One region of the Lactococcus sp. LG1074 genome, then DNA from elsewhere that is predicted to be linked to it. Evidence: predicted binding sites of a transcription regulator. Region 1 holds the regulator's gene; each other region holds the start of a gene.
The links. The regulator Rex, encoded in region 1, represses fermentation and respiration genes when NADH is low (regulators of the CRP and FNR family bind a similar motif). The targets are predictions, from matches to a motif close to TTGTGAANTANTTCACAA.

Region 1 (7,375 bases):
ATCGTATTTTCCTGAAAAAGGACGTTCCGTTGCATTTTCTTGCGTCACTGCATATTCTATATCAGACAATCTTTGCTTGAGTTCTTCTTTTGAAGGTTTTTCCATGATAAACACCACCTTATCTGTTTTTCTCCCTTTATTATAGCACTCTCCCCATAAAAAGTAGCTGGTTCTGTCTGTAATTTCTCCTTAAGCTTTCTTGTTATATTAGCATAAGGCATACCACTTATCTAAGTGGTGTTTCTTCATTTTTGAACCCTACTTTTTAGCAATGTAATGCGCCTCACAATGACATTTTTTAATTTTATCGCGCCCACATTATCCATCACTTCGAGGCAAGCTGTTATAATTTTTCGCCATTACTTCGACTTTCGAAAGCGTATATATAACATCCTTTTAAAACACGAGCAATCGCCTTACTTGTCAAATCCGATTCCACAGTGAGACTATTCAACCGTGATAAAACAATCCCAGCTTTTGTATCACACTCTGCTTCAATAAATACTAATTCAGCCTTGATCAAAATATTAATCAGCAATGCACGGTATTCATGAAGTACCTTTAAGTATTTAAAAAATTTTTTATTTTTAAAAAATGTCTCGATAATATTCCAGATCAAATTTAGATTGAGCTGTTCCAACGTGTGGATGAGGATATATAACTCATACTGCCCCCAAAGTGGTCCTACTGATAAAAGAGATTCCACTTCTTGGATTTCTTTTTCCGACAGCTGAGTGTACGTTGCTTTAGCACTTAAAGCAATCATATAGGTAGATTCATTCTCATATTCTAGGTTTTTTTCATACAGATATTGGAGCTCTGCCTCATCTTGATTATAATATGCATTTTCAATATTTTGAAACTGTGTAATAAAATATTCAGGTAAGCCGTTATTTACAAGCAAGGAATAATCTAAAATAGTAAGATTCATACTTTCTAGAAGCGCTTCAAGTTTGTCAAAAGATACTAAAGATTTACCGTTTTCAAACTGTGAAATCGTTGCTTTAGAAACACCACTTAGTGTATTCAACTCTGATAGACTCATATTTTTTTGTAACCTTAGGTTGTGGAATATTTTTCCATACTTACTATAAATCATTTTACACTAAACCCACTTTCGAGCATCCAAAGACAGATAAGTTTTATCATTATCTACTTCACAAGCTCTCACTTTCCAAGATAAAATTATATCTTTTTTGTTCTTAGGAGTATATACCAAACAGGATATGTTTAGAATTCTAAACATATCCTGTTTGGTATAGATTTTTTCTTGTCACTGGAGGCGTCTTTTTGTTATGATTGAAAGTTATTCGAAAAGAATTTTGTTTTCTACTATTATAATGGTAACCCTTTCTCTTTAAATGCAATAAAAAAACGAAGTTTTGCTAAACCTCGTTTTAATTCATTATTATTTTGTTATTATATTACTTTGATTGGAGGATCAATTAGTAAAAGAAGCGAATGAGTATACCACCCATGATGAGGACAATGGCACCACACAAACGGTTGGCCATTTGTGCAAAGGCAATCATTTCCATACGATCAGAGGCAGAGAGAACGGCAATATTACCTGTTCCACCCATAGAGTTATTAATCATACCAGCACCGATAGCTGTTTCGACAGGGTACATACCTAAGGCAAGTCCCAAGAACCAGCTTGTCAAGCCCATCGCGATAACACTTGTCAGACAGAGCACAATAAATTGCCATGTCAAAGCAGAGCCTAGTGTGGTCAAATCAATCAATGCCAAACCAATACCTGCCAATACCGCATGTGTAAGATTGGTCATGATGATTTGGTTAAACATCACAACCGATTCCTCCAACTCTTTTGGTACAGCATCAAAGGCTTTGAGAACAAAGACGATGATAATCATAAAGGCGTATTCATGGATATTTGGGAAGAATTTATTCAAAATCACACCCACCATGAGTAGGGTAAAGGCATACAGCATACCGACACCAATTTTAGTGGCATCAAATTCAATTTTAGGTTTTGCAAGTTCTTCTTTTGTTGCAGAAACTAAGGTGCCGTGACCATTGTATTTTGATTTCGCAAAGATTTTAGAAATGGAAAGCGCCCCAATGATGGCAATAATATTCCCAAAGGTTACTGCGGGAGCAAGTTGAGAGAAAATTGCGGTTTGGTTACCATTGGCTAAACCATCAGCATAGATTTGTGATAAAGGTGTAATTCCGGCTCCCATACCACCAGACATCATAGGCATTGAAACATACATGACAGAGTCTGCAAAACCATTGCCAAGCAAGACACCCATACCACCAACAGCGAAGAAACCAACGACCATTGTGACCAAAGCAACAGGGATAAATTTCGCCGAAGCTTTGACAAGCAAACTTCTGTTCATTCCCAAGATTGATCCACAAATCAAGGCTGCAATATAGAAATCAAGAAAACCAAATTGACCGCCCATAAATTTGCCTACTGCATCAATCACATTTGCAGGAATGATATGGAAAAAGGATAAGAGAGTTGCACCTAATAAAGTGAAAACTGATCCACCACCCAAATATGAATTCATAATGGGTAATTTTTCACCAATAAAGTAAAGCAAGTGCCCCAACAGTACTAATAGGAGAGTAATACCCACCATGTTAAGTGGTAATTTTCCTAAACCTATTGTCACTGCCAACACAATCATAAAAAAGGCATAGAGAGGAAGACTTATTCCTGAAATTTTTATTTCTTTTAATTTTTTCATTTTAATCCATTAACCTCTTAGTATTTTGGATACCATTTCATCTCGCGAACGGCTTTCACCATATCTTTTTCTTGAGCTTGTGCCAAACCTTGTTCTTGAGCTTTTTTAGCTACTGCTTCTGCAACTTTGATTGAAACATCAGCAACATATTCAAATGGAGGAAGAACCGGAGCACCAGCAGCGCCTGGATCAACAAGACCACTCAATGAGTGCGCAGCGGCACCAATCATTTCATCAGTAAGAAGTGATGCTTCTGAAGCCAACATACCAAGTCCCAAACCAGGATAGATCAAAGCGTTATTTGCTTGACCGATTTGGTAGTCGACACCTTTATAAGAGACAGTTCCTGAAGGAATACCTGTTGCAACAAAGGCTTTACCATCAGACCATGTAATCACTTGTTCAGCAGTTGCTTCCAATTTTTTAGTTGGATTTGAGATTGGGAAAATCACTGGGCGTTCAGTGTTGGCACACATTGCTTCAACAACTTCTTTTGTAAATGCACCTGCATCAGTTGAAGTACCTACCAAGATAGTAGCTTTAACTGTTTTGATAACATTGGCTAAGTCCGTCATATCACCAGCATTTGCAAAATCTGCACGTTTTTTAGCAAATGGTTTTTGTGCTGGAGTCAAATCTTCCATATCATCAAAGAGCAACCCTTGTTTATCCATCATAAAGAAATGGTTGTAGGCTTCTTCTTCTGAAAGTCCTTCACTTACCATCTCCGCATGAACACGATCAGCAATCCCTGCACCAGCAGAGCCACCACCGTAGCAGAGGTAAACTTGGTCTGTTAATTTTTCACCTGTGATATCAAGTGAACCGAAGATACCACCTAAAACAACAATACCAGTTCCTTGGATATCATCGTTGAAAGTTGGAATTGCTTTTTTGTATTTGTTCAAGATATTTGCAGCATTTGAACGTCCGAAGTCTTCCCAGTGCAAATAAAGTTTAGGGAACATTGCTTCAGCAGTTTCCACAAACTGGTCAACAAAGTCGTAATATTGGTCCCCATAAACACGGGCGTGACGATTTCCAAGATACATTGAATCTTCCAAGAGTTCTTTACGGTTAGTCCCTGCATCAATAACGATAGGAAGAACTGATGCTGGATCGATACCGGCTGCTGCAGTATAAACCATTAATTTACCAACAGAGATATCAACACCTTGTGTTCCCCAGTCGCCGATACCGAGAATTCCTTCAGCATCTGTCACAACAATCAGACGGATATTGCGATCGCCCGCTGCATTTTTCAATGTTTCTTGGATATTTTCTGGATGGTTAATATCAAGATATGCAGCATATTGTGGATCTACAAATAGACGGCTGTAGTTTTCGATTGTTTCAGCAATAACTGGATCATATACGATAGGATTAAACTCTACGATATGTTGGTTAAACAAATAGTAGAACAAAGTACGGTTTGTATTGAAGATTTCCATCAAGAAATGGCGTTTCTCTAAATCAGATGGTTTTTCCAAGTAATGTTGGTAAGTTTGTTCTGCTTGTTCTTCAAGTGTTTGAACATAAGGTGGCAAAAGACCAATTAAGCCAAGTTCCTTACGTTCTTCCATAGTAAATGCTGTTCCTTTATTTAAAAAAGGATTGTTTAAAATTTCATGTGCACGCATTCGTACGTCCTCCAAATTTATTATTCCTATAAGAAATTCTTACAAAATGTATTTTAATACTTATAAAAAATTATAGTCAAACCTTTGGGTTATAATAAATATTATTTATAACAAATCGATAAACTTGTGATAGAATATAAGGGTCAAAGGAGCGTTTAAACTAATGAATTTGCATGATTTCGAGTATTTTAATGCCTTAGGGGACTTGTTGTCTTTTACTGCTGTTTCTAATCATTTTGGGGTAAGTCAGCCGACAATTACCTACGCTGTAAAGAGATTGGAACAATATTATAACTGTAATTTAATATACAAAGATCCTTCTCACCGAACAGTTGTCCTAACAGATGAAGGGAAAATATTGAAAATTCATATCGAAAGTATTTTGGAAGAGTTGGCACTCACGCAAAGAGCCATCGAGCATTCTAAAAATCATCAAAATCATATTGGTTTCCCCCCTATTATTCGAGCAAAAATTCTGGCTCAACTCATAAACGATAAGGAGGCGATTAGCTTTTTATCTAAGTTTGATTTAGTATCGGGTGGCTCGGAGGAACTTCTGGCCAAACTTATCTCCGGCTCAATTGATTTTAGCCTTATAGGCAGCATTGCTCCCCTGATGCACCCCAACCTTTTTGTGAAATTACTTTACCAACGCGAATTTTATATCTTTGTCTCTAAAGATAACCCACTTGCCTCACGTCAAGAAATTTCATTTAAAGAAGCCTTGGATTATCCTTTTATCCTGCTTGATGAAAGTTTTGTGCATATGGAAGCTTTCCAAAATTTGAATGAAAAATACAAGAAAAAAGCAAAAGTTCTTTTTAATTTTTCGGATATCCATACTATTGGCCAACTGGTCAACTCAAATGTTGGCATAACCTTGATGACCGATTTTCTTCCCTTTGCCGATATGGATAGTCTTATAAAGATACCACTAATACCTGAAGATAAGCAAATTTTTCATGTTCAATATGCTTATTTAAGAAGTACACTTCTCAATGCGGACTTGAAAGAATTGATTCGCTTACTGGATGAGCTAAATGAAAAAATAAATTGAAGAGAAAAGAGATTTTTTCTCTTTTTTCTTTGTTAAATTTTCTCCGTTTTTTTCACAAACTTTCGCCAACCGCATAATTCCGGAAAGAATTGTTTGACAAGCCCCACTCAAAAAAGGTAAAATATTCACAAAGACTATGTAAAGGAGATAACATGGCTGGCTCCCAAGTTAATAAACAACTACCCAAGGCAACGGCAAAACGTTTGCCTCAATATTATCGCTTGTTCAAACTTTTAGTTGATGAACAAGTAACACGCACAAACTCACAACTTATTTCGGAAAAAATTGGTGTGGATGCAGCGACGATTCGTCGCGATTTTTCACTCTTTGGTGAGCTGGGACGTCGAGGCTATGGTTATGAAACACGCGCTTTACGTGATTTCTTTGGAGAATTACTCGGACAAGATCAAGAAACGCATATCGCACTCGTAGGAGTCGGTAACCTTGGACGCGCCCTTATTAATTATGAATTCCAAAACCGCAATAAAATGCGCGTTACCCAAGCTTATGATGTTCCAGAAAATCCACTCGTTGGTACAACAACTTCTACAGGTGTGCCTATCTACGACATCGCTGACTTCTCTAAAAATATTAAAGATTCAAAAATCAAAACAGCAATTATTTCTGTCAATAAAGAGAACGCTCAAGAAGTCGCAGATATCCTAGTTAAATCAGGTATCAAAGGTATTCTTAACTTTTCACCCTTGCGCTTGCAAGTTCCTGAAGATGTTGTCGTTCAGTCAATTGACTTAACGAAAGAACTTCAAACCCTCTTATTCTTTATGTCAAATAAAGACATCAAATAAGTTGAGAGCTTAAAAATAAAAAAGTACATAGGAAGGTTGACTTCCTATGTACTTTTTATTCGCCCAATAAACCTTCTTCTCTAAAGCTCAAATAAGAAGCCTGGCCTGTAATGATATGATCTAAAAGTTGTATACCTAAAGCATCGCATGCTTGCTTAATCTTCTGTGTGAACAGCTTGTCTTGTTGACTTGGTTGGGTAATCCCGGAGGGATGATTATGTGCAATGATGATCCCTACAGCTAAATTTCTTACCGCATGATGTAAAATTTCCCGGGGATTGGCAATGGAATGGTTCACAGCACCAATAAAAATCGTTTTTTTCTGAATAATGCGATGCTGTGCGTCTAGGTAGATTGCGACTAAATTTTCCTGTTCAAAATCAGACATCTCATCTGCTAAACTCAACCCAAATTGGCGAGATCCTATTACTTGTCCGTATCTTTTTCTTTGGGTCGTATGGATTCGTTTACCCAGTTCAATCATCGCCCGAATTTCCAAGGCTTTGATAGGCCCAATACCGGAGATTGCTTTCAACTCTGTTAGAGAAGCCCGACGAAACTCTTCTAAACTGCTAAAGGTTGTCAAAACCCGTGCAGCAAGTTCCATAACATTTTCTTTTTTACTGCCTGTTCGGAGTAAAATGGCTAAAAGTTCTTGTTCACTCAGCTTTTCTGGTCCAAAAATGTTCAATCTTTCTCGGGGTCTCATCGGATATTGTTCTTCTTTAATGTGATACACGACTTTCTCCTTAATCATTTATACGAAAAAAGAGTGTAGGTATCACTTTTTTAGAAAATAAAAAAGTGGATTTTTATAACCCACTTTTTTATTTCGTTTTTATTCCACTGTTACAGCTTTGGCGAGGTTACGTGGTTTATCAACATCCAACCCTCGTTGGACAGTTGCGTAGTATGCAATAAGCTGTGTGGGTACCACCATTGATATCGCTGAAAGATAAGGATGAACGTTATTGATAACGATATCATCATCTTCACGCGCTACAGCTTCTTCGACAATCGTAATTGCTGAAGCCCCACGTGCCACTGTTTCTATAACGTTTCCACGGGTGTGTGCCGCAACTTCTTCATTATTTGAAATAAGGGCAATAACAGGTGTACCATTTTCAATCAAGGAAATTGTTCCGTGTT
Region 2 (7,375 bases), 690 kb from region 1:
AGAATGTCGTTAAGACTGTTCCAGAAAATTCAGGATAAATATCAATTTTATTGGATTTTAAAGCATTGTAAAGGAAAGTTGTATCTCCAAAGTTGGACTTGAGTGTGACTTCGATATCACTGTTCTTTTCAATGACTTCCTTGTACATATTTATCAAAAGTGTCGGCTCAGCTCCGAGCTTTCCAGCAATGGTAATCTGTGGATGAGTATTGGATTGAGGTTGATAATACGACCCTAGCAAGAGTAAAAGACCAGCAAAGAAACTAATCAGAATGGTCCGAATTTTTGCTTTTTCCAAGAAGCGGAGTAAGGTTGAGAAAATAACGGCCAATAAAGCAGAAGAAATCGCTCCAATCAGGATAAGGTTAACATCATTGGAGTTAATGCCCAAGAGGATGAAATTTCCGAGTCCGCCTGCTCCAATAAGTGCAGCTAAAGTTGCTGTTCCAATAATCATGACAGCACTTGTACGAATACCAGCCATAATAAAGGGAAGAGCAAGTATCAGCTCAAACTTCATCAAGCGCTCCCGTCGGTTCATCCCAAAAGCAGTTGCTGCTTCAATTAAAGACTGATCAATTTGCTGAAGACCGGTGTAGGTGTTTTGAATAATAGGAAAAAGAGCATAGACAACTAATGCGACAATAGCTGGCAAAGAACCAATCCCAATAAAAGGAATCAATAATCCAAGCAAGGCCAAACTTGGAATCGTTTGGAAAATTCCGGTAAGTTGCAGTACGGGCTCAGCAATTTTGGGGTAACGTCTTAAAAGTAAAGCAAGGGGAAGAGCGATTAAAATAGCGATAAAAAGAGAAACCAAGGAAATTTGGATATGCTCTAGAAGAGCAAGCCAAAACTGGTGCTCTTGCTGTTGAAAGGTAGAAATCAAATTATTCATGAGCATCGTCCTCCAGACTATTTAAGATTTCCCCCAAAGGCATTTCTTCCGAAAAATCATGAGTTGCAAGGACTTGTTCAAGATTTTTTAATTTATATTGAGACAAGTCTTGCTGATAATCAGTGAAGAAGTCCGCCACAAAAGTATTTGCTGGGGCATTTAAAATTTCTTGGGGACGTCCCACCTGTTGAAGTTCGCCGTCTTTGAGAATTGCGATACGGTCAGCCATCGCCATTCCTTCAGACATATCGTGGGTAACAAAAACCGTTGTGATTTTTAAGGTTTTCTGCAAATCTTTGACCAGTTCCTGTAGCTGTTTACGGGAGATAGGATCCAGAGCGGAGAAAGGTTCGTCCATTAAAATAATCTTTGGTTTACAGGCGATAGCACGCAAAATACCAATCCGTTGTGCTTCACCTCCAGAAAGTTCATGAGGGTATCGGTTAAGGTACTTTTCAGCATCTAGACCCACTAAAGGAAGGAGTTCGAGTACGCGCTCACGCGTTTCTCTTTTGCTCCAACCTTTCATTGTCGGGATGATACCAATATTTTCTAAAACGGTCATGTTAGGAAAGAGCGCAATTTGTTGAAGCACATATCCTATTTGAAGACGCAAGTCTCTTAAGTTAATTGTTTGAATATCTTGATCATCAATGAGGACCTGCCCTTTATTGGGTTCGATGAGCCGGTTAACCATCTTGAGTAATGTTGTTTTTCCGCCACCAGAAGAGCCTGCGAGAACAAAAAACTCGTGACTTTCAATGGATAAGTTGATATCTGAAAGTACGGCTTTGTCTCCGTATTTTTTAGTGACATTTTTAAATGTAATAGTCATAGTGTCATTTTAACATTTTATCTTTCAGTTCTTTCAGGAAATGGATTGCTATTTTTATGGATGGAAGGGTATAGAAAAAGCCCTCAAAGAGGACTTTTTATTTAAAGCCATTTTCTAAAGTTTCAATAACTGTCAAAATTTGCTCATCCGAAACGAGTTTTTCAGCTCCATTCACGAGTGACTCATAAGCTGCATCATAGACACGACCATAATCGCCTGAAACCGTAGGAATTGACTTTTCAATGCGATCGCCATTTTGATTGTAGTATGTCAATTGAGCAAAATCTTGCGGTGCATCGGCCCCAAAACCGTCACTTCCCGGGAAGATTCCCACCTTCAAATCATTTTCCTGTTGGTCAACGTTTTCTTTAATTAAAGTTCCTCTAGAACCATAAAGCACCCATTTGGGACGTTTGAGTGCAGCCAGTTCAGTGGCTTGAACTGTTGCTCGGAAATCGGTGTAAAGCAAGTTTACAGAGAAGTAATCATCTACAGCATTTGAATCGCGTGTTGAACGAATATCGTATTGTACATCTTTTGGCTGTCCAAAGAGTGAAACCATTTGGTCAACCATGTGTACACCATGGCCATACCAGGCGCCATCAAAGTTTTTACCAGCAGTTGCATCTGCTGGACGATAGTGATCCATAGTGACAGTAATGTCAAGCAAATCTCCTAGGTAACCCGTATCCAAAACTTTTTTGATTGTCAAAAAATCACTGTCAAAACGACGGTTTTGGAAAGGCATAAAGAAGAGCTTCTTTTCTTGAGCGATACCAACTAATTCTTCGGCTTGTTCTAACGTTTCTACTAACGGTTTGTCACAGATAACGTTTTTTCCACCCAGTAAAAGCTTTTTACTGGTTTCATAGTGTGCAGCACCTGGAGTGACGACAATGACTAAATCAATTGAATCATCTTGAATAATATCATTGATGTCTGTTGAAAAAATAGTTCCTTCAGCCTCAAGAATAGCTTGCTCAGGACGTTTGCCTAGGCTACGGTTGACAACGCGCGCAATGTTGAAGTGCTCACGGATTTTAACATAAGGAATATGATAGCGATTGGTGGACTTCCCAAAACCAACATAAGCAATGTTTAACTTTTTCATGCTTTCTTCTCTTTTTTCTTTTTCGCTTGGTGTTGTTTTTTTAATTCTTCGATTTTTGACAATTTATCTGTCTTTTTATTTGAATTTTTTTCGTGGAATTTTTGGACAGAGGCTTGCCCTTTATAATCTAATTGATACTTTCCCATGGTTCTCTTTCTCTCTATTTTACAAGGCGACGTTCGAAAGCATCCGAGGAGATACCTTCACTTAAAATTTTCTTCGCCCATTCTTTTGCTGAAAATAATGAGTGATCGCGATAATTTCCACATTCTTTTTCGGCAACCCCTGGGACATTATCCCAAGTGAAACTGTCTCCTGCGAGCTCTTCCAAAGATGAAGTGATCACTTTAGCAATCTCCTCAGCAGTTGGTTCGCCCCACATAATCATATGGAAGCCAGTACGACATCCAAAAGGAGAAAAGTCAATCATGCCATCAATACGGTCACGAATCAAACTTGCCATTGAGTGTTCGATAGTATGTAGCCCACTTGTCGGGATTTCACCGTGATTAGGTTGCACAAAACGGACATCAAAGTTGGTGATGATGTCACCTTTAGGACCAGTCTCTGTCCCAATTAGGCGCACGTAAGGTGCTAAAACTTTTGTGTGATCGAGCTGGAATGATTCTACTTCAGCCATATTTTCTACCTCCAGTATTCTTAGTATTCTTCTATTTTACCATTTTTTGAACCAAAATTTTTTTGTCTGACCTCGTAAAGTGATAGAATGAAGCTAGAAAGTAAAGAAAAGGAGAAATTATGTCACTTACAGAAACTTACACTCTCGCAAATGGTATGACAATTCCAAAAGTTGGTTTTGGAACATGGCAATCTAAAAATGGTGAAGAAGCATATCAAGCTGTAAAAACGGCCTTAGAAGTTGGCTATCGTCATATTGATACAGCAGCTGTCTATGGCAATGAAGAGTCGGTGGGACGCGCGATTAAAGACAGTGGAATTGCTCGCGAAGACTTGTTTATTACAACGAAGCTTTGGGCTGTTGGTACAACAGAAGATGCCCGAGCAGCACTAGATGAAAGCTTGGAAAAACTAGGTTTAGACTACGTGGACCTTTATCTTATTCACTGGCCAAATCCAAAAGCATTTCGACCAAACTTTGCCGAGCGCAATGCTGCGGTTTGGAAAGCAATGGAAGAAGGCGTATGGGACAAAAAAGTTCGAGCTATCGGGGTGTCTAACTTCCATCCACGTCACTTAGAACCTTTACTGGAAGTTGCTGAAATTAAACCTGTTGTCAACCAAATTATGGTTAATCCTTCGGATCAGCAAGAAGAGGTTGTAGCTTTCAATAAAGCACACGATATTTTGACAGAAGCTTATAGCCCACTTGGCACAGGTAAAATCTTTGCGGTTACTGAATTGACGGATATTGCAGATAAATATGGTAAAACAGTTGCCCAAGTCGTTTTACGTTGGAGTTTACACAAAGGCTATCTTCCTTTACCTAAGTCTGTGACGGCAAGCCGTATTAAAGAAAATGCGGATATTTTTGATTTTGATTTGACCGAAGAAGATATCGCCTTTATTGACAGTCTTCATGGGAAAGCAGGTCTGGCACGCAATCCAGACGAAGTGGACCACTAAAATAAATTTAAGGACATTCAAATTGTAAGATTTGAGTGTCTTTTTTTATAATTGACAGAATATAGACAGGAAGAATAATAAAACGTTAAAAAAGTGTTTTATTTCACAATTATAATTGCTAAATGGATATGAAAGTGCTATCATTTAATTGATAAAGAATTCACAAAGGAGAAACAAAATGAAAATTGGTGTAATTAAAGACCCAAAACAAGGTGAAGCGCGTGTAGGGATGACTCCAGAAAACGTAAAAATTCTCGTTGAAGCAGGTAATGAAGTACTTGTCGATAGTAATGCTGGTGCAGGTTGTGGTTTTACAAATGACCTTTATGAAGCGGCTGGGGGACAAATCGTTGATACAGAAACTGCTTGGGAAGCAGAGTTGATTGTTAAAGTCAAAGAACCAATGGAATCTGAATATAAATACTTCAAACCAGGCCAAATTATTTGGGGATTCTTACACTTGGCAGCCAATAAAGCTTGTGTGGAAAAAATGATGGAAGTCGGAGTAACAGCTATTTCCGGTGAAAATATCTCAATCAATGGTGTGCTTGAGTTGCTTAAACCAATGTCAGCTATTGCGGGACGTCGTGCAGTTAATATTGGGCAATATTATCTTGAAAAACAACATGAAGGGGAAGGAATTCTTCTTCCTGGTATTGAAGGTATCGAGGCTGGTACAGTTGTTATCTTCGGTGGAGGTAATGCTGCAGAAAATGCTGCCGATATGGCTGTTGCTTTGGGATGTAAGGTTATTATCATTGAACTTGGTGATGCGCGTATCGCCCAACTTAAAGAACGCTATGCAGGAAAAACAGTTGAAATCGTTAAATCAACAACAGAAGCATTGGAAGAAAATATTAAACTTGCAGATGTCTTTATCTCAACAATCTTAATCCCTGGCGCTAAACCACCAAAATTAGTCAAAGAATATATGGTTAAATCTATGAAACCAGGTTCTGTTATCGTGGACATCGCTATTGACCAAGGAGGAACTGTTGAAACAATCGATCATGCAACAAACCATGCGGATCCAGTCTTCATCAAACACGGCATAATTCATTACGCTGTGCCAAATATGCCAGGAGCAACACCTCGTACAGCGACAATTGCTTTGGCTCAGGGCAATATCTCTTTCCTTAAGGATATTTCAGTCAAAGGCTTAGATGAGGCGCTGAAATCAAAAGAACTCTTATCTGGGTTGAGTGTTTATAAAGGAAAAGTTGTTTCTAAAGCACTTGCTGATTCAATTGATGTCACTTATACGGAACTCTAAAAAGAAATCTAAGGAAAAAGAATTATGCCAAATTTAGCAAATCTGCCAATTACAATTAAAGATATTAAAAAAGCTCAAAACACTGTTAAACAATATGCACGTGAAACACCCTTGATTCAGTCAATGTTTTTGACTGCTAAAACAGGTGGCGAAGTTTACTTGAAACTTGAAAATATGCAATTAACAGGCTCATTCAAGTTCCGTGGCGCTTTCAATAAGATTGCTCAATTATCTCAAGAAGAGAAAGATCGTGGAGTAATTGCGTGTTCAGCTGGGAATCATGCTCAAGGTGTGGCTTTAACTTCCAAACTTCTCGGTATCAAGAGTATCATTGTTATGCCAAAAGGTGCACCTCAAGCTAAGGTTGATGCCACACGTGGCTATGGTGCAGAAGTAATGCTTGAAGGTGAACAGTTTGATGACTCAAAGGCCTTTTGTGAAGCTTACGCTAAGGAAAATAATATTACGTATATTCCTCCATATGATGATGCAGAAGTAATGGCTGGACAAGGAACAATCGGTCTAGAAATCTTAGATCATCTGTGGGATGTTGACACAGTATTGGTGCCAGTAGGCGGTGGTGGTTTGATTTCAGGTGTTGCGGTTGCCTTGAAATCTTTTAACCCTAATATCCAAGTTATTGGTGTGCAAGCTGAAAATTGCCATGGTATGACTGCATCTTTTAGAGAACGTAAGAAAGTGCACCATGATGAAGCACCAACGATTGCAGATGGCTGTCATGTGGCTTATCCAGGTGAATTGACTTTTGAAGTAGTCAATCAAATCGTTGATAATATGGTTCTTGTAACGGAAGCAGAAATCGAATTAGCCATTAAAGATTTGATTCAACGTACGAAAATTGTGGTGGAAGGTGCTGGCGCTCTTGCAACAGCAGCTATTCTTTCAGGTAAAGTTGATGATTATGTGAAAGGCAAAAAAGTTGTTTCTATCGTTTCAGGAGGGAATGTTGACTTGGCCCGTATTGAAGATGTTGTGGATCATTTTCTCATTGCCAATGACAATGATCAATAATTCTTAAAACAAAAGGACTTTGAATTTCAAAGTCCTTTTTTGTATAGTTCAGTCTTTTTTTAATCGTGAGATAATTTACTCTGATATCACGAAATTCACAAAGACATGTAATTTAAATTAAAATTTAATCAAAGTGCAAAAAATTCTTGCATGAGTAAAAAAAAAGTGTTAAACTTACTGTAAACGGTTACAAAAAGTGTAACTAAAAATTGAAAGAAGGTTATAGAATGACTTCAAAAGTTTTAACACAGTTCCTCGAAAATGGGCTTGGAGACCTTAAACAAAAGGGTTTGCTCAACACAATTGACGTTTTAGATAGCGCTAATGGTCCTGAGATTACAGTTGCGGGCAACAAGATGATTAACCTTGCTTCAAATAACTATTTGGGATTTGCGACACGTCCTGAATTAATTCAAGCAACAAAAGATGCAACAGATAAATATGGAGCTGGTGCTGGTGCAGTACGTACTATCAACGGCACTTTAGATATACACATTGAATTGGAAAAAACAATCGCTGAATTTAAAGGCACAGAAGCCGCGATTGCGTTTCAATCAGGTTTCAATTGTAATATGGGAGCGATTAGCGCCGTAATGAAAAAAGGTGATGCGATTCTTTCAG
Region 3 (7,375 bases), 790 kb from region 1:
GGTTAGTTTTTTGGTTAACTTCAAATTTCCTCTTCCGCAATCAAATATCTACTGCTATATAAACCCATTTTCTGTTAAAGGCCTATTATAACATATTTCATACAATAACCATTTGTCCTTTTATTCGAGACTTGAGCTTGTTAGGAAAGGACATTTTAAAATGATATAAAATAAAAAGACGTAAGTTTCCTTACGTCTTTTTATTAACGATAATCTGGTTTTTCTTTGTGATTATTGTATACATTTGCAATACGTTCTGCTGCTCCTGGTTCAACCATTTCTAGAGCGTTTGAAATTTCGTTAAAAGCTCCATCATAGTTGCGCGCACGATCAAAGAGTTGTAAGCTTCGAGCAATGGCTCCAGCAATACGTTCATCACTTGCTTTATAACGATTAGCATATTGCATCAACTGTTCTGCAAGAACGGCATGATCTACTAAATCATCTGTTGCATCTTTCAAGGCTTCCATATCTTGAGTAGATGTGTCAAGTTGATGGTTCACTACATCAATATTAATACGTACTTTACCTAATTCTTTAAAGAGGGCTTCTAAGCGCTCACTTGTCGCAAAGAAGAGATCTAAATAATCTTTCGGTAAACCTGGAAGGTTACGTTTTTCCACATAACGCTTGATGATGCGTAATTCTGAGTCAAAGCGATCAGCAGCTTCTTGTGCAACTTTTTCTTGCTCACGTAAGTTAGCAAGTCCTTCACTAATACTAATTTGGTTCTTTTCGATATCTTCCAAAGCTTCAATAATTGAATTTACATTTCCACCTAAAGCAGAGTAAGGTTTTTGTTTTTCTTTAACTGCTTCAAGCACACTGTCAACTTCCCCTTCGAGGATATCAAGATGTTCAGAGTAGCTACGTACAGCTGCTTTTTCATTGTCAGACAGCAAATATGACTGCATCGTGTGGTCGATTTCTAACAAAAGGTTTTTGTTGTTTGCACGTGTGTGTTCGATATAGCTTCGGAGAATATTGACGCGTTTTTCTACGCTACGACGTGCTTTATATTCACGCTCAAAAATGTCATAAATACCGTTAATACGGTCATTAATTGAAGAAATACGGGCTTCCGTTGCTTCAAGTTCAAAACTGTCAAGAAGGGCTTTAGCTTCCTCCAAATCATCTTGGATAGCTTTCATTTCATTCTCAAGGTTAACACTTGCAGGAAGTACGTAATCTTCCTCTTCGAACTTATGAACTGTTTCTTCTAACTCTTCAATTTGTTTTGGCAACTCTTTATCGACAACAACAAGCAAGTCTGGGATTTGCTCTGTAATTGCACGCAAAGCAATTGTATGTTCTTCCGCAGTTTCTAACACTTCGGCTGCTTCAATCGGATCCCCTGTTGAGTTAAGCGTAACAAACTGTGAAAATTCTGTTTCTATGTTTGCTAAGTGACGGTTAATTTCGTCAATAACTGTACCATATTTTTCTTGGTTATCAGTGATTTCATCGCGGAGTGTTTCATAAAGGTCAAGAGATTCTTGAATTTTTGTCGAATTACGTTTTTCTTGTTCGACCAACTCTGCAACACCTGCACGAATCGCTTCGACTTCAGATTCCATAACTTCGATTTGTGCTTCGCTATCATCAGCAGACTCACGTGCACGGAAAAAATGGAAGGAGTCATTCAATTGCTCAGCTTCAAAAATATGGTTTTCTAAATCAGCAAATGAATCTGATGACAAATCAATCCATTTTTGGTTCCACTCACGGAAAATGGTCTGTGACTGTCCAACGAGATGCATCTTCTTGACGGCATCTAATTCTTCTTGCACAGGTAAATCAAAAAGCAGCTCTTTGCGCTCTTCCAACTCAAGAATACGATTTTCTGTTTTCTTACGCATTACCATTGAAAATACATAGAATCCAACGACAATCACTATGAGAACGCCCAAAAGAATAATTATTGTACTTGACATCTTCTCTCCAAAACTTTAGGTAATTTTATCTTTTTATTTAAACTTATTTTTAAATACAAAGTTTCACTCTTTATTATAGCACATTATATTTGATTTTACATCACTTTTCTACATTTTTTAGATTACACACACTATAAGTTTAAAACCATGAAAAAGAAGCGCTTCACACAAATAGTCATAAAAAAACAGCTCTAATGAACTGTTTTTTTTTATAATTAAGCAAGACCTGCTGCTTCAGCAACTTCAGCCGCGAAGTTATTTTCTGCTTTCTCGATACCTTCACCCACTTCGTAACGTGTAAATGCTACAACTTTAGCCCCTTTAGACTCAAGGAAAGCTTCTACTGTTTTGCTGTCATCCATAACATAAAGTTGTCCAAGAAGTGTGTAGGCTTGGTCGACTTTAGTGTTATCAATGATGAATTTTGCAACTTTACCAGGGATGATTTTACCCAAGATCGCTTCTGGTTTACCTTCAGCCAAAAGTTCTTCTTTCATTTCTGCTTCAGCATTTGCAAGAACTTCTTCAGTCAATTGGCTACGTGATCCGTAGGCAAGATGTGGAAGCATTGGTTTGTTTACCAATTTGCGGCTTTCGTTATCTTCATCGATTGTGTGGTTTAATTTAGCTAACTCATCATGAACAAACTCAGCATCCAACTCTTTGTAAGAGAGAACAGTTGGGTTCATCGCAGCGATATGCATTGCAACTGCTTTAGCCAGCTCAGCATCTCCACCTTCAACAACTGTAACTACACCGATACGACCTTGGTTGTGTTGGTAAACACCAAAGGTTTGCGCATCTGTTTTTTCGATAAGTTGGAAACGACGGAATGAAATTTTTTCACCAATTGTCGCTGTAGCTTGTGTGTAAGAATCTTCAAGGCTGATACCTTCTGCAGTTGTCAAAGCCAAAGCTTCTTCATTAGTTGCAGGTTTTTTCTCTGCAATAAGTTCAGCTGTTTCTTTAACGATAGCAACGAATTGTTCATTTTTAGCAACGAAGTCTGTTTCTGAGTTCAATTCGATAAGTGCTGCAGTATTACCATTTACAGCGATACCTGTCAAACCTTCAGCGGCGATACGGTCAGCTTTTTTCTCAGCTTTCGCAATACCTTTTTCACGAAGGAGCTCAGCGGCTGCTTCCATATTTCCATCAGTTTCAACAAGTGCACGTTTAGCATCCATGATACCTGCACCAGTTTTTTCACGCAATTCTTTTACTTGAGCTGCTGTTACTGCCATTGTATAATTCTCCTATTATTATATTTTATAAAAAAACAGGGAGGCGTAGGGCCTCGCCTGTATTATTCATTACAAATTATTTGCCTTCAACGATTTCAGCAAGTTCTTCAAGTGATTCTTCTGAAGCAGCAGTATCTTTAACCGCAAGTTCAGCTTCTACTGAATCTTCGCCTTGACGACCTTCGATGATAGCGTCAGCCATTTTAGCAGTGATCAATTTAACTGCACGGATAGCATCATCGTTTGCTGGGATAATAACGTCGATTGGATCTGGGTCAGCATTTGTATCAACCATTGCTACAACTGGGATTCCCAATTTTTGAGCTTCTTGGATAGCGATTTGTTCATTGTGTGGGTCAACAACGTACATCACATCTGGGATGCGAGGCATGTCAGCGATACCACCGATGAATTTTTCAAGACGTTCGCGTTCTTTGTTCAAAAGAACAACTTCTTTCTTAGGCAATACTTCGAAAGTTCCGTCTTCTTCCATTTTGTTGATTGATTTAAGGCGTGCTACACGTTTTTGGATAGTATTCCAGTTAGTGAGCATACCACCAAGCCAACGGTGGTTTACATAGTATTGACCAGCACGAAGTGCTTCTTCTTTAACAGCTTCTGAAGCTTGTTTTTTAGTACCAACAAAAAGTACTACAGCACCTTCAGATGAAGCGTTACGTACATAGTTGTAAGCATCGTCAACAAGTTTAACTGTTTTTTGAAGGTCGATAACGTGGATACCATTACGTTCTGTGAAGATGTATGGTTTCATTTTTGGGTTCCAACGACGAGTTTGGTGACCGAAGTGAACACCAGCTTCAAGAAGTTGTTTCATTGAAATAACTGACATATTAATGTCTCCTTTTAAAATAGTTTTTCCTCTTTTAACTGTCAGCCAATGCCGCTACACAAGTGCACTACGACACTGTCAAGTCAAAATGTGAAATTATTGCCCATAGACAACAGTACTATTATACACTAAACACTCCCTTATTGCAAGAGCTTGTTGTGTCATTTTGTTGGCTGTCCTATCTTCGCAAATTCCAAGAGATTTAGTTTCCTGAAAACGCTCATTTATGATAAAATAATTATACGAATATTAAATGTTAAAGGAGCCAAGATATGCGTGAAAAAATTCTAGTTGGCGGTTACACTAAGCGTGAATCAAAGGGGATTTATAGTTTTGACCTAGATATTGCAAAGGAAGAACTTTCTAATCTAACTGAAGTTGCTCATGTTCAAAATGCTACTTATTTTGCTTTGGACAAAACAAAACAGCACCTTTACACTTGTGCTGCAGATGAAAATGGTGGCGGTATTGCTGCTCTCAGCTATAAAAGAGGTAAAACAGAGCTTCTCAACTATGTTACTAGTGTTGGCGCACCTCTGTGCTATGTAGCCGTTGATAATAAACGTGGTTTTGTTTACGGTGCCAATTATCACTTAGGGGAAATCCGTGTCTACAAAATTCAAAAAGATGGGTCGCTTACCTTAACAGACACTGTAAAACATGAAGGCGAGGGATCAAAAGTACACCCTGGCCAAGAACGCCCTCACGTGCATTACACAGATCTTACACCTGACGGACGCTTAGTTACTTGTGATTTGGGTACAGATGAGATTACAGTTTACGATGTTGTTGGTGAAGAAGGCAAGCTCTCTCTTGTAAGCCTCTATCGTATGCCTGCAGGTACTGGAGTACGTCATCTTACTTTCCATCCCAATGGTAAGATTGCTTATGCTATTGGTGAGTTTTCTTCTACTGTAACTGTTCTCAGCTATAATGAAGAAAAAGGACGCTTTGCTGCACTGGAAACAATCAGTACTCTTCCAGTAGATTTTGAAGGCACAAAGAGCGCATCTGCTCTCCGTCTTTCTTCCGATGGTGCATTTCTTTATGCTTCAAATCGTGGACATAATTCTATCGCCATCTACAGTGTGAGCCCCTTAGGGACAAAGATAACTTTAGAAGATATTGTAAAAACTGAAGGGGAAACGCCCCGCGATTTCAATTTCAACAGTACAGAAGATTTTATTATCGTAGCACATCAAGATAGCGATAATATTAGTCTTTTCCGCCGTAATAGGAAAACAGGAATGCTCACACTTAAGCAAAAAGATTTTTATAGCCCAGAGGGCACATGTATTTTACCAACACTCTAATGAAAACCGCCCTTAAGGCGGTTTTTTTATCATTAAAATGCAGATAGTATTTTATCAAAAAAAGTTTGTGTGGTTTTACACAATATTATTTGACAGCACTTTCAAAGTTTGTTAAAATAATAACGTGATAAATTTCACAAAGGAGAAATTTAAATATGTCAAGCAAGAATACCAAAAAAGAACTAACAACCGCTGATAAAGCTGTACTTGCGGAAAAAGCAGAGCAATATACAGACGGTCTTGTCAAAAAAGCACATCAAGCCGCTTTACAATTTGAAGGCTACACACAAGTGCAAGTAGATAAAATTGTCGCAGCAATGGCCTTAGCGGCAAGCGAACATTCCCTGGAACTTGCGCACGAAGCTCATAATGAAACAGGGCGAGGAATCGTTGAGGATAAGGATACTAAAAACCGCTTTGCTTCAGAATCTGTTTATAATTCAATTAAAAATGATAAAACAGTAGGAGTAATCAGCGAGAACAAAGTTGCTGGCTCAGTAGAAATTGCAGCCCCTTTGGGTGTGCTTGCAGGAATTGTACCAACAACCAACCCTACTTCTACAACAATTTTCAAATCACTTTTAACAGCAAAAACACGAAATGCTATCGTATTCGCCTTTCATCCTCAAGCCCAAAATTGTTCCTCTCATGCCGCACGTATTGTCTACGAAGCTGCCCTAAAAGCTGGGGCACCTGAGAACTTTATCCAATGGGTCGAAGATCCAAGTCTTTACAACACTACTGCACTTATCCAAAACCACGGTATTGCTTCTATTCTAGCTACAGGTGGACCCGGAATGGTTAATGCAGCACTCAAGTCAGGCAACCCTTCACTAGGAGTGGGAGCAGGTAATGGTGCCGTCTTCGTTGATGCTACTGCAAATGTGGATCGTGCAGTTGAAGACCTGCTACTTTCTAAACGTTTTGATAACGGCATGATTTGCGCTACCGAAAACTCTGCTGTAGTTGCTGCAGAAATTTACGATGAATTCCTCGAAAAACTTCAAGCTCACGGTGCTTACAATGTTCCAAAGGAAGATTATTCAGCCATCGAAAAATTTGTTTTTGTTGAGCGTGCGGGTGAGGGCTTCGGAGTAACTGGTCCAGTTGCCGGCCGTCCTGGCCCATGGATTGCTGAACAAGCAGGCGTAAAAGTACCTGAAGGAAAAGATGTTCTTCTCTTTGAATTGGAAGAAAAAAACATTGGTGAAGCTCTCTCTTCTGAAAAGCTTAGCCCGCTTTTGTCAATTTACAAATCTACCTCACGCGAAAATGGTACCGCCATCGTTCAGAAACTTTTGGCTTATCAAGGCGCTGGGCATAATGCGGCTATCCAGATAGGTGCACAAGACGATCCTTTTGTGAAAGAATATGCTGATGCTATTGGTGCTGCACGTATCTTAGTTAACCAACCAGATTCTATTGGAGGCGTTGGTGATATCTATACTGATGCAATGCGTCCATCGCTGACTTTAGGAACTGGTTCATGGGGGAAAAATTCAATCTCACACAATTTGAGTACATATGATCTATTGAATATCAAAACAGTGGCACGTCGTCGTAATCGCCCACAATGGGTTCGTCTGCCAAAAGAAATTTACTACGAAAACAACTCTATTTCTTACCTACAAGAAATGCCTAATATCGAGCGTGCTTTTGTCGTCACAGACCACGGCATGTTGCAATTTGGCTTTGTCGACCACATGCTTGAGCAATTGGCCGTTCGTGAAACACAAGTTCAAACTTCAATATATGGTTCTGTAAAACCTGACCCAACACTTTCACAAGCGATTGAAATTGCTCGACAAATGGCTGATTTTAAACCTGACACAGTTATCGCACTCGGCGGTGGTTCTCCACTTGATGCAGCAAAAATTGGCCGCTTGATTTATGAATACTCTGTTCGTGGAGAGGTTGACCTCAATGATGACGTTGCACTAAAAGCTCTCTTTGAGCAGTTGGCGCAAAAATTCATCGATATTCGTAAACGTATCGTCAAATTCCCGCATCAAGATCAAACGCAATTGGTATGTA

Region 2: J0J36_RS09015 (alanine dehydrogenase) is a predicted target of Rex. The motif match lies at 4,598-4,615, and genes of this name have one in related genera.
Region 3: adhE (bifunctional acetaldehyde-CoA/alcohol dehydrogenase) is a predicted target of Rex. The motif match lies at 5,464-5,481, and genes of this name have one in related genera.

The regions. Positions count from the first base shown of each region.
Region 1 covers NZ_CP071293.1:1,110,105-1,117,479, forward strand. Annotated here, with positions in the region: gene msrB (peptide-methionine (R)-S-oxide reductase MsrB) at 1-105, opposite strand, end outside; gene J0J36_RS05510 (helix-turn-helix domain-containing protein) at 344-1,045, opposite strand; gene J0J36_RS05515 (2-hydroxycarboxylate transporter family protein) at 1,446-2,723, opposite strand; gene J0J36_RS05520 (malolactic enzyme) at 2,741-4,363, opposite strand; gene J0J36_RS05525 (LysR family transcriptional regulator) at 4,527-5,420, shown strand; gene J0J36_RS05530 (redox-sensing transcriptional repressor Rex) at 5,573-6,226, shown strand; gene radC (DNA repair protein RadC) at 6,282-6,965, opposite strand; gene glmS (glutamine--fructose-6-phosphate transaminase (isomerizing)) at 7,065-7,375, opposite strand, start outside.
Region 2 covers NZ_CP071293.1:1,804,731-1,812,105, reverse strand. Annotated here, with positions in the region: gene J0J36_RS09045 (ABC transporter permease/substrate-binding protein) at 1-898, opposite strand, end outside; gene J0J36_RS09040 (ABC transporter ATP-binding protein) at 891-1,733, opposite strand; gene J0J36_RS09035 (Gfo/Idh/MocA family oxidoreductase) at 1,831-2,844, opposite strand; gene J0J36_RS09030 (hypothetical protein) at 2,841-2,990, opposite strand; gene J0J36_RS09025 (S-ribosylhomocysteine lyase) at 3,005-3,484, opposite strand; gene J0J36_RS09020 (aldo/keto reductase) at 3,604-4,449, shown strand; gene J0J36_RS09015 (alanine dehydrogenase) at 4,628-5,722, shown strand; gene tdcB (bifunctional threonine ammonia-lyase/L-serine ammonia-lyase TdcB) at 5,747-6,754, shown strand; gene J0J36_RS09005 (glycine C-acetyltransferase) at 6,982-7,375, shown strand, end outside.
Region 3 covers NZ_CP071293.1:1,895,165-1,902,539, forward strand. Annotated here, with positions in the region: gene ezrA (septation ring formation regulator EzrA) at 204-1,934, opposite strand; gene tsf (translation elongation factor Ts) at 2,150-3,178, opposite strand; gene rpsB (30S ribosomal protein S2) at 3,255-4,028, opposite strand; gene J0J36_RS09480 (lactonase family protein) at 4,301-5,341, shown strand; gene adhE (bifunctional acetaldehyde-CoA/alcohol dehydrogenase) at 5,497-7,375, shown strand, end outside.